DNA from 3 places in the Parazoarcus communis genome. Region 1 is predicted to be linked to each of the others. Evidence: predicted binding sites of a transcription regulator. Region 1 holds the regulator's gene; each other region holds the start of a gene.

Region 1 (5,963 bases):
GGTGGAAACCGTGCGCGACGAGTCGAGCGACAAGTCGCCGATCCGCATCGTGCTGGAGCCACGCTCCAGCCGCCAGAGCCGCGATGAATTCATGGCGGTACTGCTGGCCCACACCAGCCTCGAGACCTCGGTTTCGGTCAACATGACCATGATCGGTCGCGACGGCCGGCCGCAGCAGAAGAATCTGGTGCAGGTGTTGCGAGAGTGGATCGACTTCCGCTATGTCACCGTCGAGCGCCGCACCCGGCACCGGCTGGACGAAGTGGATCGTCGCATCCACATCCTCGAGGGCCGCATGATCGCCTTCATCCACATCGAGGAAGTGATCCGCGTCATCCGCGAATCGGACGAACCGAAGCCCGCGCTGATCGCCGCCTTCGGCCTCACCGACATCCAGGCCGAGGACATCCTCGAAATCCGCCTGCGTCAGCTCGCACGCCTGGAAGGCTTCAAGATCGAGAAGGAACTCGGCGAGCTGCGGGACGAGCGCGCCGGCCTGCAGCACATCCTCGACAACCGCTCGGCAATGACCAAGCTCATCCTGAAGGAAATCCAGGACGACGCGAAGAAATACGGCGACGACCGCCGCACCCTGATCGAAACCGTGGCCGCCGTTGCGCCGGCCGAGATCAGCGTGCCCGACGAGCCGATTACGGTGATCCTGTCCCGAAACGGCTGGATCCGTTCGCGCCAGGGCCACGGTATCGACCCCGCATCCATCAGCTACAAGGCGGGCGACTTCGGCTTCGCGGTACTCGAGACACGCACGACCTGGCCGCTTGTCGTCATCGACACGCGCGGCCGAGCCTATACCGTCAAGGCAGCGGAGTTGCCGGGCGGACGTGGTGACGGGGTGCCGATCACCACCCTGGTGGAGTTTCAGGACGGCGGCAAACTGGCCCAGGTCGTGGCCGACGCGCCGGATGCAAACTACTTCTTCGCCAACAGCGGCAGCTACGGCTTCATCTGCAGCGTGGGCGACGCCACCAGCCGCCAGCGTGCGGGCAAGGCCTTCATGGCCATGGAAAAGGGCGAAACCGTGCTGCGTCCGGCGCGGGTACAGGGCGACTGGATTGCCGCCGCATCGGCCGGCGGCCGTGTGCTGGTGTTCCCGCGTGCCGAGATGAAGGTGCAGTCGGGCGGACGCGGCGTGATCGTGATGGGCATGGACGAAGACGAGACCCTGGTCGCGGTGGCCGTACCAGCGGACGACGCGATTCTCACCGTCGAAGGCATCGGCCGGGGAAGCAAGCAGACTTCGGTCACGCTCAAGCCGGCACAGCGCGAAACCATGCGCCACCGCCGTGCGCGCAAGGGCATGCAGCTGGCAATCCGGCTCAAGCCGGAAAACATGTACTGAGGAAAGCGAATCAGCCCGGCGCGACGGGCTCGATCGGCGGCAGGATGGAGCGGATCGGGTCGTTGTCCGGGATCGTACCGGGGGCTTCAGGCGGGGGGTCGCCCACGCGAGATTCGATCAGGATCGCGACCCGCCGGTTGCGCGTACGCCCCTCTTCGGTCGTGTTGTCCGCCACCGGGCGCTGGTCGGCATAACCGGCGGCGGTCAGGCGTTCGGGCGACACCCCCGACTCCACGAACAGGCGCACCACCGACGACGCCCGCACCGCAGAGAGCTCCCAGTTTGAGGGGAAGCGGAAGGTGCTGATCGGGATGTTGTCGGTGTGCCCCTCGATCGTCACAGGGAACGACGCCAGCGCAATCACGCCTGCCACTGCACGCAGCGCCGCAACCGCCTCGTCACCGAGCACGGCCTCTCCGGGCGCGAACAACAGACTGGCGTTGATCTCGACGGTAATGCCAAACGCTCCTTCGGACACACTGACCTGTCCGTCACGCGTCAGCGGCCCGAGCACACGCCGGATTTCCTCGGCCATGTTGCGCATGCGCGCGGCGTTCTGCTGGCGTTCTTCCTCGGCTTTCTTCTCTTCGGCGGTCGGGGCCTGCACCTTGGGTTTCTGCAGGGCCGGCGAAATGGGGCCCGTCACCACGGCGATCGGCGGCATGATGATCTGCTGTCCGCTCTCGTTCACGTTGATGCTGCGGAAAGCCTGCACCAGTGAATCGGACAACACCCGGTAGTTGCCCTCGTTGATCGAACTCAGCGAGTACATCACGACAAAGAACGCAAACAGCAGGGTGATGAAGTCGGCGTAGGACACCAGCCAGCGTTCGTGGTTTTCGTGTTCTTCAGGAGCCTTGCGTCTGCGTGCCATGGCGGGTTCCGCTGTGGCCCGTCAGACCACGTAGCCCTGCATGCGGCTCTCGACGATCCGCGGATTGTCACCGCTCGCGATGCCCACCAGACCATCAACGAACATCTCGCGCTGGGACACCATGGTCCCGATATGGGCCTGCAGCTTCTTGGCGATCGGCAGAAAAATCAGGTTGGCAAGCCCGACACCGTAGATGGTCGCAACAAAGGCGACCGCAATGCCGGCGCCGAGCTTGGATGGATCGGAGAGGTTTTCCATGACGTGGATCAGGCCCAGCACCGCACCCAGAATCCCGATCGTCGGCGCGTAACCGCCGGCGCCTTCCCAGATCTTGGCCTTCTGCTTGAGCTGCCCTTCCCAGGTATCGATCTCGACCTCGAGCACTTCGCGCAGGCGCCCCGGCTCGACACCGTCGACCAGCATCTGCAGGCCGCGCTGCATGAAGGGATCATTCAGACCGTCAATCTGCCCTTCGAGTACGAGCAGGCCTTCCTTGCGCGCAACCGTGCTCCACGCCGACACTTTCTCGATGATGGCCTCATGGCTGCTCATCGGCGGCACGAACACCCACTTGGCCATCTTGAGGCCGTCGACGAAAACGCGCAGCGGGCTTTGCAGCATGACCGCACCGGCAGTGCCACCGACCACGATCAGGAATGCGGTGGGCTGCATCAGCGAAGACAGGTGCCCACCCTCGAGAACCTGCCCGATGAGGATGGCGGCAAGTCCGAGCGCGATGCCAACGAGGCTGATGCTATCCATTGGATTCCATCCTGTGGCCGTCAGGCCCCTGCGGGCGGGTTCTTGGGCGGGCGACCGCGCCGCGCACCGGGCGTGCTGCCCGCCGGGCGAGCCCCGACCACCTGCACACGCAGGCGCGCAATGGCCTGGCTGTGGAGCTGACACACGCGCGACTCGGTCACACCCAGCACCTCGCCGATCTCGCGCAGGTTCAGCTCTTCGTCGTAGTAGAGCGCCATGATCATCTTCTCGCGCTCGGGCAGCGCCTCGATGGCGCGCACCAGGCTGGCACGGTTATCCGCGCTCTCGAGCAGTTCCAGCGGGTTGGTTTCATGCTCGCCGAAATGACGCTCGAGGAAATCCTCGCCTTCGTCACGGGCAAAGTCGTCGAAATAGACGAGCTGGTGACCGCGCGCCTCCTGCAGCATGTGCTGATACTCGGACAGCGACACGCCGAGGGACTCGGCGAGCTCGGTCTCGCTCGGTGCGCGACCATTCTGCTGCTCGAGATCGTTGATGGCGGATTCGATGCGGCGCATGTCGCGGCGCAGGCTGCGCGGCACCCAGTCGTTCTCGCGCAGACCATCGAGCATCGAGCCGCGGATGCGCTGGACCGCGTAGGTCTCGAACTGCGCCCCCATGCCTTCCTCGAAACGACCGATCGCATCGAGCAAGCCCATCATGCCGTTCTGGATCAGATCCTCGACGTCAACGCTCGCAGGCAGCTTGGCCATGAGCTGATAGGCAATGCGCTTGACCAGCGGCGCGTAGGACACCACCAGGTGATCGGTATCAAGTTGTCCGTCAGCGTCGTACATCCATTGGACCTGTATCTTTTTGCGGCGCGACCGATCGGGCGCGGCCGCTGGCGCGTTCAAGGAGGTCCATTTTCCCGCACTGGCGTTCGCATTGCTAGCAGGATAGGTCAGCGGCATCACAATACTCACTCCCTGCGCACCTGCCCGTCCGGCCGGCTACGTGCCATCACCGAGAGACGACGCAGGAACGCGGCCTCCGGCTCGCGCGGCGAGGACATCGACTGCGGCTGCGACAGGCCTTCTGCGATGTCGTCGCGCTCGATTTCGCCCAGCCATGCCAGCGGCACGCCGACATGGCGGCGCACCAGGCCTTGAAGGCTGGAGAAGAAGCGCTCTGCATCGGCCCGGTTGCGGGCACGGCAGACGGCCACGTGCAGCGACCCGGCACCGGCCGCCGCGAGCTGCTTGATGACTTGATAGGCTTCGGTCGCGCCACTCGCGCTCGCCTCTGCGACCAGCAGCCGACGCGGCGCCGCATGCACAAAGGGCGACGGGTCGCTGGCCGAGCTCTGACCGGCGTGGATCAGCACGAACCCGGCATGACGATGAAGGACCCGCAGCGCTTCGACCAGACATGCGCGACGCGCATCGTCGAGCAGGGGCAAGGCCAGTGCAGCGGCGGCAGCGGGCACACGTCCGAGCAGACCGGGCACCGGCTGCAGCAGGCCGGCAAGCGTCAGCCGACCATCGAGCATTTGCAACAGATCCGGGCCCGCCGGCAGGTCCAGTGCAGCGGTCAGGGCCTCGTCGCCGGTCGCCTCGTCGAGCAGCAGCACGCGGTGCGCATGGCCGGCAATGCGATGGGCAGCACGCACCGCATTGTGCGTGCGATAGCGACCGGTAGCATACAGCGCCACCACGCCCGGTGGTGCGTTACGGAACAAACGCCGCAGTCCCGCCGCCTGGTCTTCGCGTCCGTCGATCATGTCAGGCTCCCTGGCCCGCAGCTGCGAGCATCATGCCGGCCTCATCCCCGTTGAGATGCCAGGGTGACTCGCCCCCCTGCTCGCGCAGAGCGCGATGAAGGAGGTAGGCGCGGTTTGGAAGGTGCAGATCTTCCGGCACGCGCTGGCCATTGGTCACGTAGAACACATTCAGGGCGCGGCGCACGGCGACGTCGATGGCCGGTGCCAGCGAAGCGGCCTCGTCCACCTTGGTAAAGATGCAGCCCGCCAGATCGGGACCGGCGTAGGCACGCACGACATCGTCCAGCGTGTCGCCGCGGCAGGTTGCGTTGAGCAGCAGCAGGCGGCGGACGTCGCCGGCGCCGCTGAGCATGGCCGCCTGCTCGGCCACCATGCGGTCGCGCTGGCTCATGCCCATGGTGTCGATAAGCACGATGTGCTTGTTGCGCAGCTCGCCAAGGGTCTGACGCAGGTCGGCTGCATCGCGCACCGAGAACACCGGCACGCCGAGAATCCGGCCATAGATCCGCAGCTGCTCCTGCGCCCCGATCCGGTAGCCGTCGGTGGTGATCAGCGCCAACTTGCCTGCACCATGACGCAGCACGCAGCGTGCAGCGAGCTTGGCGGTGGTCGTGGTCTTGCCGACACCGGTGGGGCCCACCAGCGCATAGACGCCGCCGCGATCGATGAGGTCATCGTCGGTCGAGCGCGCATTGAGCTTGCGGTCGAGCATGGCACGCACGACGGCATGCGCCTGATCGGGCGTCGCATCCTCCGGAATCGCTTCCGCCAGCTGGCGGGCGGTCGTACCGGAGAAGCCGGCTTCGAGCAGTTCTCCGAGCATGGCCGCGCGGGCGGGTGCATGGCGGCGGGTTTCACCCCAGGCAAAGCCTGCGAGCTGGCGTTCGATCATGCCGCGGATGCCCGTCAGCTCGGCCATCAGTTTGTTATTGGCTTCCTGCAATTCCCGCACACGGGCGTCTTCGGCGGCGCGAGCGGACGGACGCTCAACGACGGGCGCAGCCTGGCGACCACCGTCTTCCACCGTCACCCGCGAGCGCATCACGGCTGCACGCTCCGGTGCCGGCGCTGCATTGCTGCGCGGTGCGGGCGCGCTGGTATCGATACGCGGCGGATTGAAGGGGCGCATCACCGGATCGGGGTTGCGCCGTGGCGGCTGCGGGGCAGCACTGCGCGGCACCACGCCGGCGGCCAGCCCCGACAGGCTGAGGTGAAAGTCTTCATCATCGATCGGTGCCGCCATC
Region 2 (5,963 bases), 1.6 Mb from region 1:
GCAGAGCCCGAGTGCGGCTTTGCGTGTCCTGCTGGTGGATGACGAGGCGAGCAGTCGTGACCAGTTGCGCGAAGTGCTTGACGGCGAGGGGCATCGTCTGTTCGAAGTCCGCCCCGGGCAGCAGGTGCTGGAGGCGGTTGTCGAGCTTCAGCCGCACATGATGGTGATCGATTGTGGTGTGTTCGGTGCTGAAAGCGAACGGCTGATTCGTGCCCTGCGTGCCACCCGCGTGGGGCGCCGGATGTACATCCTGCTGCTTGCGCCGAACGATGACGACGATCGCCTGATCGATGCGTTCGAGTCAGGCGCAGACGATTTTCTGCTCAAGCCGTTCCGCCCCAAGGTGCTTACCGCACGTTTACATGCAGGGCAGCGCGTCGTGAGACTGCAGCAGGAACTTGAGCGCGACCGCGAGGAAGTCCGGCATTTTGCCGCCGAGCTTGCGATCTCGAACAGGCGATTGCAGGAAGTGGCGTTGACCGATGCGCTGACCGGGTTCCCGAACCGTCGCTATGCCATTGATCGCATGCACCAGGAATGGGTGACCGCTACCCGCAACCGCCGGCCGCTGTCGTGCATGATCATCGATCTCGATGGGTTCAAGCTCATCAACGACACGCACGGGCACGATGTCGGCGACATGGTCCTGCGCCAGGCGGCGGATGCCTTGCGCGAGGCCTTGCGCGGGCAGGACGTGATCTGTCGAACGGGTGGCGACGAGTTTCTGGTGATCTGTCCGGAGACCGGGCTGACCTCGGCCATGATCTGTGCCGAGCGCTTGCGTGCGTCGGTGGACGCACTGCTGATCGAGACCGGTGGTCCCGCGCTTGAACTGACGGTCAGCATCGGGGTGGCGATGCGTGATGGCGCGATGGCCGATCTCGATGCGCTGATCAAACAGGCCGACCGTGGTGCTTACATGGCGAAGCGCCAGGGCCGAAATCGCGTCGCCTCTGTGCAGCAACCGGAAGCACCGGCCTGATTTTTGCCCGTTTGGCATGAGCTGGGCTGAAGGGATGTTGTTTGTTTGCAACAGCATTGACCCCCATTGCGGCATGGGAAAGCTTGCGGATGTTCAGAAATTACTTTAACTTCAAAGCCGCTTGTCCCTGAAAGGGAGTCATTTTTCATGAAACGCCCCGATTTTCAGGCAGAGATTCGCGAACTGAACCTGGCCTATCTGATGCTGGCGCAGCAGATGTTGCGCAGTGATCGGGAAACGGCAATGTTCAGGCTTGGCATGGGCGAGGCGTTTGCCGACCTGATAGAGGGGCTTTCCGCAGCGAAGCTCGTGCGCATGTCCAACAATCAGATGTTGATGCCGCAGTTCCGATTCAACGATGAGCAACTTGGCCGCCTGATGGCGGGCGAGGGCCGCGATCAGGCAAGCTCCAGTCTGCATGCAGCGATCATCGCTGCCGGCAAGGCTGCCGAGGAAGCTGCCTGAGGAGAAGAGAAAATGAAGAACAAACGGATTATCGACGAAGCGGACGACATTCGTCGCGCGGTGGAAATGGTGCAGCTCGGCGCGCGCATGCAGATGCTCGAGGTCGAAACCCAGCTCAGCCGCGAGAAGCTGCTCAAGATCTACAAGGAAGTTCGCGGGGTGTCGCCACCCAAGGGCATGCTGCCGTTTTCGACCGACTGGTTCATGACCTGGCAGCCCAACGTGCACTCGTCGCTGTTCATGGGCTTCCATCGCTTCTTCGAGAAGAAGGCTGGTGTCAGTGGTCTCCAAGCGATCCTGAAGTCCTATCATCTCTATCTCGATCAGATCGAGGCCGAGCAGATGGAGCCGGTGCTCAGCCTGACCCGCGCGTGGACCCTGGTCCGCTTCTTTGATGCCGACCTGCTGCACATGGCGGGCTGTACCTGTTGCGGCGGGCACTTTGTGGCCCATGCATACGACCCGACGCAGGCCTATGTCTGCGGTCTGTGCAACATGCCTTCGCGTGCAGGCAAGACCAAGCGGACGGCGGTGCGCAAGACCAAGGTCAGGGATACGGTTGCGGCCTGACGCTGCCGTTTTCAACAGAAAGGCTGCCTGATCCGGAGGCAGCCTTTTTTTCGTACCCGGAGTTCAAGTTTTTACTCTGCGGGCCGTTACAATTTTGCATTCCCAACCGACCCGTGCTTCCAGCCTGGAGTAAGCAGTGTTTCTGATCATCGGCTACGTCATCATTCTCGCCGCGTCGATCGGCACCTATGCGGTGCACGGCAGCCTGCTCGCACTGTGGGTGCCTCTTGAGTACATCGCCATTTTCGGCCTGATGATCGGCGGCTTCGTGGCCGGAAACGGGCCGAAGGCACTCAAGGCCACGCTGGGCTCGCTGAGCATGGCGGTCAAGGGCTCAAAGTACAATCGCGCGCTTTACGTCGATTTGCTGGCGATGCTGTTCGAGATCCTGGCCAAGGTGCGCAAGGAAGGCCTGATGTCGATCGAGAACGACATCGAGAACCCGGATTCGAGCCCGATCTTTTCGAAGTATCCGAGCGTGACATCGGACCACCATGTGGTCGAGTTCCTGTGCGACTACCTGCGCATGATGGTGGGCGGCAACCTGAATGCGTTCGAGATCGAGAACCTGATGGACATGGAGATCGAGACCCATCACCAGGAAGCGCATGTGGCGCCCCATATCGTGTCCAAGGTCGCCGATTCGGTGCCGGCCTTCGGTATCGTGGTGGCGGTGATGGGCGTGGTGAACGTGATGGGCTCGGTGGGTGAGCCGCCGGCGGTGCTGGGCAAGATGATCGGCGGCGCGCTGGTCGGTACCTTCCTCGGTATTCTCGTGTCCTACGGTTTCGTGGCCCCGCTTGCGAGCCAGATCGAGCAGAAGGTCGAAGAGGGTGGAAAGATCTACCAGGTGATGAAGGTGGTGCTGCTGGCGAGCATGAACGGCTATGCACCGCAGGTGGCGGTCGAGTTCGGACGCAAGGTGCTGTACGCCTCCGATCGGCCGACCTTTACCGAACTCGAAGAAGAAATCAAGAACCGCAAGGGCTGAGGCAGGGCATGGCGGAAACAGGCTTCGTGCTGGTGCGTTCTGATCCGGTTCCGGTCGGGGTGGAGTCGTGAGCGACGAAAGCCAGCAACCAATCATCGTCAAGCGCATCAAGAAGGGCGGCGGTGGCGCGCACGGCGGTGCCTGGAAGATTGCGTATGCCGACTTCGTGACCGCAATGATGGCGTTCTTCCTGCTGATGTGGCTGCTCGGCTCGACCGCGCAGGGCGACCTGGAAGGCATCGCCGATCACTTCCAGAATCCGCTCAAGCTGGCGATGGCTGGCGGCGAGGGCTCGGGAGACAGCTCGAGCATCATCAAGGGCGGTGGCGAGGATCTGTCGCGCAAGGTGGGGCAGGTCAAGCGTGGCGATACGCCGAGCACCCGTGCCATCAACGTTGACGCTGCGCGCGACCGGACCCCGTCCGATCCTGCCGATGGCGGTGCCGAAGAGGCGGAGCTGCGTCGCGAGCGCGCCCGGCTGGTCGATCTCAAGGGGCGCATCGAAGCCATCATCGAGGCCGACCCCCAGCTCCGGCAGTTCAAGGAGCAGATCCTGATGGACATCACCTCGGAGGGGCTGCGCATCCAGCTGGTGGACGAACAGAACCGGCCGATGTTTACCTCCGCAAGTGCCAACCTTCAGCCCTATACGCGCGACCTGCTGCGTTCGATCGGGCGTGCGCTCAATGACGTGGACAATCGCATCAGCCTCTCGGGTCATACCGACTCGGCGCGCTATGCTGGCGGCGATCGCGGCTTCTCCAACTGGGAACTGTCCAGCAACCGAGCGAATGCTTCGCGCCGCGAACTCGTCAGCGGTGGCCTCGAGGTGGCCAAGGTGGTGCGTGTGGTGGGGCTTGCCGACACCATTCCGCTCCGAAAGGAAGACCCGCTCGATCCGATCAACCGCCGCATCAGCATCATCGTACTCAACAAGCGCACCGAAGCCGCCATTCGCGGCGAGGGTGGCAACCTCGATGTCAGCGCGTCAGCGCCGCTCGATCCTGCGACGCTGACGCGCGACGGCAGCAGTGGATCGGCTGCGCAGGGAATCATCCCGAATATCCGCCCGGCACTGGGACGATAAGAAACAGCGGCATTGAGCGCCGTGTGTGCGTTCATTGCGCGCACTTGAAGAGGTGCATGCATGGTTTTCGATCCTCCGCCGCGGCGGTCCTTGTCGCCAGCAGGCTCCGCACCGGATGCGCCTCGGCGCGCGCTGTTCCCGCCTGCCGCCTCTGCGCCCGGCCTGGCTGCGCGCGATCGCGAGTTCGAGTTTACGTCGGCCGATTTCGAGCGCATCCGTACCCTGATCCATCAGCACGCGGGCATTGCGCTGTCGTCGGCCAAGCAGGACATGGTCTACAGCCGCCTCGCGCGCCGTCTGCGCAGTTGCGGCGATCGCACGTTTGCGCAGTATCTGGCCAGACTCGAACGCGACCGGGCGGAGTGGGAGACCTTCGTCAACTCCTTGACCACCAACCTCACCTCCTTCTTTCGTGAAGCCCACCACTTCGACATCCTCGCCGATCAGCTCCGCCAGGTCGGCGAGAAGCGGACGATCCGGATCTGGTGCAACGCAGCCTCGACCGGGGAAGAACCGTATTCGCTGGCGATGACAGCGTGCGAGGCGTTCAACTCCCTCACGCCGCCGGTGCAGATCCTTGCCAGCGATATCGACACCTCGGTACTGGCGCACGGAGAGGCGGGCATCTACCGGCAGGATCGTATCGATCGCCTGTCCGACGCGCGCAAGAGCCGGTTCTTCACCCCGCGCAGTGGCGCTGACGCCGGGACGTTCGAGATCCGCCCGGAGCTGCGCCGCCTGGTCAGCTTTCGCCGCATCAACCTGCTGGACCCCATGTGGCCGGTGCAGGGACCGCTGGATGCGATCTTCTGCCGCAACGTGATGATCTACTTCGACAAGCCCACCCAGTACGGCATTCTCAAGCGCATCGTTCCGCTGCTGCGCCCCGACGGACAGTTGTATGCCGGGCACTCGGAGAGTTTCATGCACGCCGCAGACCTCGTGCGTTCGCGCGGGCGCACGGTGTACGTGCGGCTCGACTCGCCCTTGCGCTGAGGTGCCGGCGTGAGTCACTTTTTCGGCGCAACAGCGGGTGGCAGCATCGTCTTCATCGGCGCCTCGACCGGTGGCACCGAGGCGATCCGCGAAGTGCTTACGGGGCTGCCTGCGAGCATGCCCGCGATCATGATCGTCCAGCACATGCCGGAGATGTTTACCGGCTCCTTTGCGCGCCGGCTCGACGGCTTGTGTGCGCTGCGGGTCAAGGAGGCCGAGCACGGCGAGCGTGTCGAGCCCGGAACCGTCTACATTGCGCCCGGTCATTCGCACCTGAGCATTCGTCGCGGGGGGGCGGGTTTTCAGTGTGAGCTGGCGAAGTCCGATCCGGTCAATCGGCACCGGCCTTCGGTTGATGTGCTTTTTCACTCGGCGGCAGCGGTGCTTGGACGCGCTGCCGTCGGCGTGCTGCTGACCGGCATGGGGCGGGATGGTGCGGCGGGCCTGCTGCGCATGTCCCAGGGCGGGGCGTGGACGATCGCGCAGGATGAGGCTTCCTGTGTGGTGTACGGCATGCCACGCGAAGCAGCGCTGCTGGGCGCTGCGCGCGAAATCGTCAGTCTGACCGACATCGCAGGGCGTATTCAGGTGCGGCTTGCGGCCCAGGGCGCGGGCACCTGAGCGCTATTTCCGGTCATGTTGCGGATCAGGGCTAAAGAAGTGCTGGGTCCGCGCCGATAGCTGAAGACATTGAAGCTGCGCCGCAAGCGCGCGGCCTGTGATGAGATATGCGGCAGTGAGCGCGAGAGGAGAGGGAGATGAGGATGTGGTCGGTTTGCATCATGCTGGGCCTGCTGGCAGGCCTCGGAGGCGGCATTGTTGCCGCGATCGACCCGGCGCCGGCGTGGATTGCGATGACTGCACATGCGCTT
Region 3 (5,963 bases), 1.4 Mb from region 1:
GCAGCGTGGCCGGCACGCTTGCGCTATGGGAGGCGGACGGCAGCTTCATCGGCCATCTGCCCACACCCGGCGTCTGTGCGCTGACCGCCACGCGCGGGGGGCTGCTTGCCACCGGCGACGGCGGCGACCTGTGGGCAGTCGCACCCGCCGAAGCCCGCGCCCAGGCGCACTGGCCACACGCATTCGCCTTCGACAATCACGCGCGTCCGGGCTGATCGTCCACGCCTGCAGCAGGCACTCAGAACACCGACAGGCCGGTGCGCGCGACGAACATTTCGAGCGCCTTCATGCCCAGCAGCGAGTTGCCGGTCTCGTCCAGTCCCGGCGACCACACGCACAGGCTGAGCGTATCGGGCAGCACGGCCACGATGCCGCCGCCCACCCCGCTCTTGCACGGCAGGCCGATGCGGAAGGCGAACTCGCCGGCCGCGTCGTACGTGCCGCAGGTGAGCATCAGCGAGTTGATGCGACGTGCCTGGCGATCGGAAACCAGCGCCGAGCCATCGAGCGGATGCGCGCCATCGTTGCACAGGTAGCCGATGGCCCGGGCAAGCTGCACGCAGTTCATTGCCACCGAGCACTGGTGAAAATAGAGATCGAGCACCGGCGCAACATCGTTGTCGATATTGCCGAAGCCTTTCATGAAGTTGGCCAGCGCGATGTTGCGAAACCCCGTCGCTGCCTCCGACGCGGCCACCTCCTCGTCAAACGCCACGGCTTCGCCGCAAAGGCTGGAGAGCAGCGCGAGAATCTCGGCCCGCCCATCGCCGCAAGTGCTCACCAGGCGGTCGGCCACCGCAATCGCCCCGGCGTTGATGAAGGGGTTGCGTGGCACGCCGTGTTCGGCTTCGAGCTGCACCAGGGAGTTGAACGGGTTGCCCGAAGGCTCGCGCCCCATGCGCTGCCACAGGACCTCGCCCAGGTTGCGCATGGCGAGAGTGAGCGAGAACACCTTGGAGACACTCTGGATGGAGAACAGCGTCGTCGCATCGCCGGCACAGTACTCCGCGCCCTCGCGGGTGCGCAGTGCAATGCCCAGTTGGTGGGGCGAGACCCGCGCCAGGGCGGGGATGTAGCTCGCCACCTTGCCGGCGCCGAGTTCGGGTTTGAGCGTGCTGACGATGTCGTCGAGTACGGGCTGGAAGTCCATCGTCCTGTCCTTGCGAGTGAGGTGCGGCAGAATGGTGCGGACGCTCAGTGCCTGGGGATACCGTTGCGCACCGTATAGACATACAGCGCCTCGACCTGTTCGCGTGCCCACGGCGTGCGCCGCAGAAACTTGAGACTGGAGGCAATGCTGGGCTCGTGATTGAAGCAGCGGATGTCGATCTGCTGCCCGAGCTCCGCCCACGTGTAGTAGGTCAGCAGTTCGTTGAGGATCTTCTCCAGGGTGAGGCCGTGGAGGGGATTGTTGGGCTGTGCGTCTGCCATGGGCTTGTCTCGGATCGGGGCAGGCGAACGATAGCAGCCCCCCGGCTGCGCCCCAAGTTTTCAGCGGGCGCGACGGAACTGACTATGCCCAGGTATCGATCACGCCACCCGCGGTTCCGGCGGGCGCAGCGGGCACGGGCGGCAAGGCCTCGAGCAGCTGCATTGCGCTCTGCTCCTGGATGTCCATGGCTTTCTTGAGCACCGACATCGACACTTCCTGCTGCAGCTGGGCCGCGGAGTTGGCACTCGCGGCGGCGGCGATGGATGAGACATCCATGTCGCACCTCCTTGTCTGATTCTGGCGAACACGCCAATACCGGGCTTAACGGCAGTGCGCAGAAAAACTTGAATCGCCCCTCACCGTGACCTTGCGCACCAACTTGGTGTTTATCCGAGTACCTTAGTCGGGATAGCACGGGTAACATGACGGGATCTTTCGCGGGCGCCCCTCGCCCCGCCCGCCGCCAATCGAGTCAGCCCCCGCACAATGATTCTGATCCTCAAGTCCTTCCGTTCACTTTACTTTGCCACCCTGCTGATGCTGCTGGGCTCGGGCCTGCTCAGCACTTACCTGGCCTTGCGGGTTGCGGCAACGGCGGACGGCCTGTGGGTGGGTGCCTTGATGACGGCGAACTACGTCGGCCTGGTGCTGGGCGGCAAGGTGGGACACCGGCTGATTGGACGCGTCGGCCACATCCGCGCCTATGTGGCGTGCGCCGGCGTGGTGACGGCGGCCGTGCTCGGTCACGGCCTGACCGACTGGCTGCCGGCGTGGCTGACGCTGCGCATGGTGATCGGCCTGTGCATGATGTGCCAGTACATGGTGATCGAGAGCTGGCTCAACGAACAGTCCCATGCCGAGCAGCGCGGCCAGGTGTTTTCCGGATATATGGGCGCCTCCTATCTCGGCCTGATTCTGGGCCAGCTGGTGCTGGTGGCGCACCCCGAGCTCGGCCTGGAGTTGCTGATGCTGGTCGGGCTGTGTTTTGCCCTGTGCCTGGTGCCGGTTGCCCTCACCCACAAGCTGCACCCGGCCAAGCTGCATCCGGCGCCGCTCGAGCTGCGCTTCTTCTTCAAACGCGTTCCGCTGTCGCTGATCACCATTCTGGTCGCCGGGCTGCTGATTGGCTCCTTCTACGGCCTCGCGCCGCTCTACGGCACGCGCATGGGCCTGACGACCGAGCAGGTCGGTCTGTTCATGGGTAGCTGCATTTTTGCCGGCCTGCTCGTGCAATGGCCGCTGGGCTGGCTGTCGGACCGGCGTGATCGCGTATGGCTGATCAGCCGCTGTGGCGCGGTGCTGGCGGTGTTCGCCCTGCCGCTCGCAGTCTTGCCCGAGGCGCCGATATGGCTGCTGTTCGCGGCGGGCTTTGCGGTGTGCATGCTGCAGTTCTGCCTCTACCCGCTTGCGGTTGCGCTCGCCAACGACCACGTGACCGCAGACCTGCGGGTATCGCTCACCGCCATGCTGCTGCTGACTTTCGGTGTCGGCGCCAGTATCGGCCCACTCCTCGCCGGCGTGCTCATGCGCTTTCTCGGCGCCAACATGCTGTATGTCTTTGTCGCCGTCTGCGCGGCCGTGGTGGCATGGCGGGTGCAGCCTAAGCGTGCGACCCACCTGCATCAGGTCGACGACGCGCCGCTGCATCACATCCCGATGCCCGACAGCACCAGCAGCTCGCCGCTGGCCGCAGCCCTCGACCCGCGGGTCGACGAGCAGATTGCGCAAGAGCAGATGCAGCATGCCGGGCCGGAACAGCAGACGTCCCCCCCGACCGACGAACCCGTCGAGCGGCCTTCAGGCAACTGACGCCGGGCGGGTGCCCTCAGCCTACACCGCGAGACCGACTCAGAGCTGGTTTGGGGGCACGATGCCGTGGCGCTTCATGCGGCGATAAACCGTTGCACGGCACAGCCCGAGCTCAGCCGCTGCCGCAGTCACGCACCACTTGTGGCGCTGCAACGCTTCGAGCAACCATTCCCCCTCACGCTCGCTCCAGCGCGGCCCCGAGCCGGCCATGGACGACATCGCAGTCGGCGCTGGCGCCTGGGGCGCAGGCCTGTGAGCAAGTGACGGCTCCATGAACTCATCGGGCAGATCACACACCCGGATCCGTCCGCTGTCGCTGACCGCGAGCGCAAAGCGCAGCACGTTGCGCAACTGGCGCACGTTGCCCGGCCAGGCATGACCGCACAGCAGGGCCATGGCCGCCGGATCGATGTCGGCTTCGCATCCCATCTCGGCCGCTTCCTCGGCCACGAGCAGATTGATCAGGTAGGTCTTGTCCTCACGCATCCTGAGTGCAGGCAGGTAGAGTGTCGCACCACACAGCCTGTAGTAGAGATCCTCGCGGAACAGACCATCGGCAATCAGCTTGCGCAGGTCACGGTGCGATGCAGCCACCACCGTCAGCCGGATCGGCTGCGCTCTGTCGCTGCCGAGCGGAGTCACCTCCTTTTCGGCCAGCACACGCAGCAGTCGCGTCTGCAGGTGAATGGGCATGTCACCGATTTCGTCGAGGAACAGGGTGCCACCGTCAGCCTGGGCGATCAGCCCCTTCATGCCCTTGCTGCGCCCGCCGGTAAAGGCGCCGGCGGTGTAGCCGAACAGTTCGCTCTCGATCAGCGACTCGGGGATTGCGGCGCAATTGATGGCCACGAACGGTTTGTCGCAGCGGTCGCTCGATTCGTGCAGGGCCTTGGCCACGACCTCCTTGCCGGTCCCGGTTTCGCCGTGCAACAGAATGCAGACCGACTTGTTGACGAGGCGTTTTGCCTGCCTGATCAGACGCTGCATCTGCGGATCATCCCCCGCCAGGCGGTCGAGCGCGGGCGCGCTCACGTCCGGCTCGGCCATCTGCGCCAGCTCCGTCCTGCGACCGGGCGCGACGCTGGGCGAAATCACATGGGCGTAAAACACGTCGTGATCGAAGGTGGTCAGGGCCGTGCGCTCGTTCAGTAAGGCATTGCGCCCAATGCGCCATACCTCGGCACTGCCTTCGCGGAAGATCGAATCGAGCGAACTGCCCACGAGCGCGCAGGACACGCCGCGGTCACTCCCGGCCCTGAGCACGCGGCGCGCACCATTGTTGGCGCCGACAACGACGCCGTCGGCATCGAAAGCCAGCAGCATTTCACCGCTGGCATCGACCATCGGCCACGCCGCACCCAGCCGCAACACGTAGGCTTCGTGGAAGAAACGCATGAAGTTGGCGTCTTCGACCATCTTGGCGTACATCACCGTCAGCTGCAGCGCCAGGTGCTGACTCTCGCGCGGTGAAGGGGAGCTCAGGGCGGAGATGTCGAGCACCCCGAGCAACGCCCCGGTGGGGTCGAACAGCGGCGCACTGTTGCAGGTCAGCGCGATGTGAGACGAGTCAAAGTGATCGATCTGGTGGCAGGTAATCGGGCTGAGATCGGCGATGCATGTACCCACCGCGCAGGTGCCCGCCCGCGCCTCGCTCCAGTCGGCACCGAGGTAGAGACCCGAGCGTCGGAGTTCTCCCTCCCAGCGGTCATTGCCGATAAAGTCCACGGTCACGCCGCTGGCATCGGTCAACAGCAGCACGTAGCCGAGATCGCATACCCGCTTGTAGAGTTGCTCCATACCCGTGCGTGCGACCAGCAAAAAATCCTCGATCTGCTCGCGGTGCTGGCGCAGCTGGCTGTGTTCGATGATGTGTGCAGGCGTCGGCCGGGTGGGGTCGAGATCGTACTCTTCGATGCAGCGCAGCCAGGAACGCTGGATCCGGTCTTTGGATACGTCATTGCTCCGGGCCACGGACAGCACCCGCGAGATATGATCGCGTTGAGCGAGTTGCATTGCCAATGTCTCCTCCATGCGCGCCTTTGCGGGGAGCCCCCCAGGCGTCGGTCGTACGTCAGGCCGTTCGGGCGGCCTGCGTCGTCATTTCCTCATCTTATATCATTCGTAGCATCCTGCCGGCGCACGGCCCGCCCCCCTTCGGCGCAGACCGTGCGCCTTCATTGCAGTCAGGGCAAGGCCTGGGCCAGCGCCACACCACGCTCAACCACCCAGAACGACGCGACCACGAAGCACGGCAGGGCCAGCACCCGTCCATTGGCAAAGTGCGGGCTTCGCCAGTAGCGCCGCAGCAGCCAGAGCAGCGGCGCAGCGACGAGCGACAGGGCAATCTGGCCCAGTTCAATGCCAAGGTTGAAGCCGACGATCAGGCCCGCAAGATTGCCGGCAAGACTCGATGCAGCGTCGGTCAGCGCGAACGAGAAGCCGAACCCGTGGACCAGCCCGACGCAGAACACCACAGGCACGAGCAGGGCGCGCTCGCTTGCCCTCAGTACCCGCCAGCCGGCGTACACGATGGACGCCGCGATCGCCACCTCCACCCCGGGCGCAAACCACGCAAGCGCATTCAACCCGCCGAATGCGCCAGCGCACAGGGTGATCGAGTGCCCCAACGTGAAGGCGAGCGAGGTGCGCGCAAACTGCGCCACGCTCGATGCGCCGAGCACCAGCAAGAGGATGAAGAGCACATGATCGAGCCCGCCGAGCA

The links. Region 1 encodes FliA, which starts transcription of late flagellar genes. Its sites were predicted from a motif close to CTAAAGTTNNNNNNNNNNNNGCCGNTA; they were not measured.
Positions count from the first base shown of each region.
Region 2: a site for FliA is predicted at 2,080-2,106, ahead of motA (flagellar motor stator protein MotA). Genes of this name have one in related genera too.
Region 3: a site for FliA is predicted at 1,755-1,781, ahead of CEW83_RS15460 (YjfB family protein). Genes of this name have one in related genera too.

Region 1 is NZ_CP022187.1:197,397-203,359, reverse strand. Features, by position in the region: gene parC (DNA topoisomerase IV subunit A) at 1-1,360, shown strand, start outside; gene motD (flagellar motor protein MotD) at 1,371-2,234, opposite strand; gene CEW83_RS00970 (flagellar motor protein) at 2,256-2,996, opposite strand; gene CEW83_RS00965 (RNA polymerase sigma factor FliA) at 3,017-3,793, opposite strand; gene CEW83_RS00960 (MinD/ParA family ATP-binding protein) at 3,919-4,719, opposite strand; gene flhF (flagellar biosynthesis protein FlhF) at 4,721-5,963, opposite strand, start outside.
Region 2 is NZ_CP022187.1:1,793,599-1,799,561, reverse strand. Features, by position in the region: gene CEW83_RS08190 (diguanylate cyclase) at 1-982, shown strand, start outside; gene flhD (flagellar transcriptional regulator FlhD) at 1,130-1,447, shown strand; gene flhC (flagellar transcriptional regulator FlhC) at 1,460-2,017, shown strand; gene motA (flagellar motor stator protein MotA) at 2,154-3,008, shown strand; gene motB (flagellar motor protein MotB) at 3,076-4,095, shown strand; gene CEW83_RS08165 (CheR family methyltransferase) at 4,156-5,091, shown strand; gene CEW83_RS08160 (chemotaxis protein CheB) at 5,101-5,712, shown strand; gene CEW83_RS08155 (methyl-accepting chemotaxis protein) at 5,850-5,963, shown strand, end outside.
Region 3 is NZ_CP022187.1:3,391,704-3,397,666, reverse strand. Features, by position in the region: gene CEW83_RS15475 (DUF1513 domain-containing protein) at 1-215, shown strand, start outside; gene CEW83_RS15470 (glutaminase) at 239-1,150, opposite strand; gene CEW83_RS15465 (VF530 family DNA-binding protein) at 1,195-1,431, opposite strand; gene CEW83_RS15460 (YjfB family protein) at 1,514-1,708, opposite strand; gene CEW83_RS15455 (MFS transporter) at 1,919-3,241, shown strand; gene CEW83_RS15450 (sigma-54-dependent Fis family transcriptional regulator) at 3,281-5,254, opposite strand; gene CEW83_RS15445 (HupE/UreJ family protein) at 5,425-5,963, opposite strand, start outside.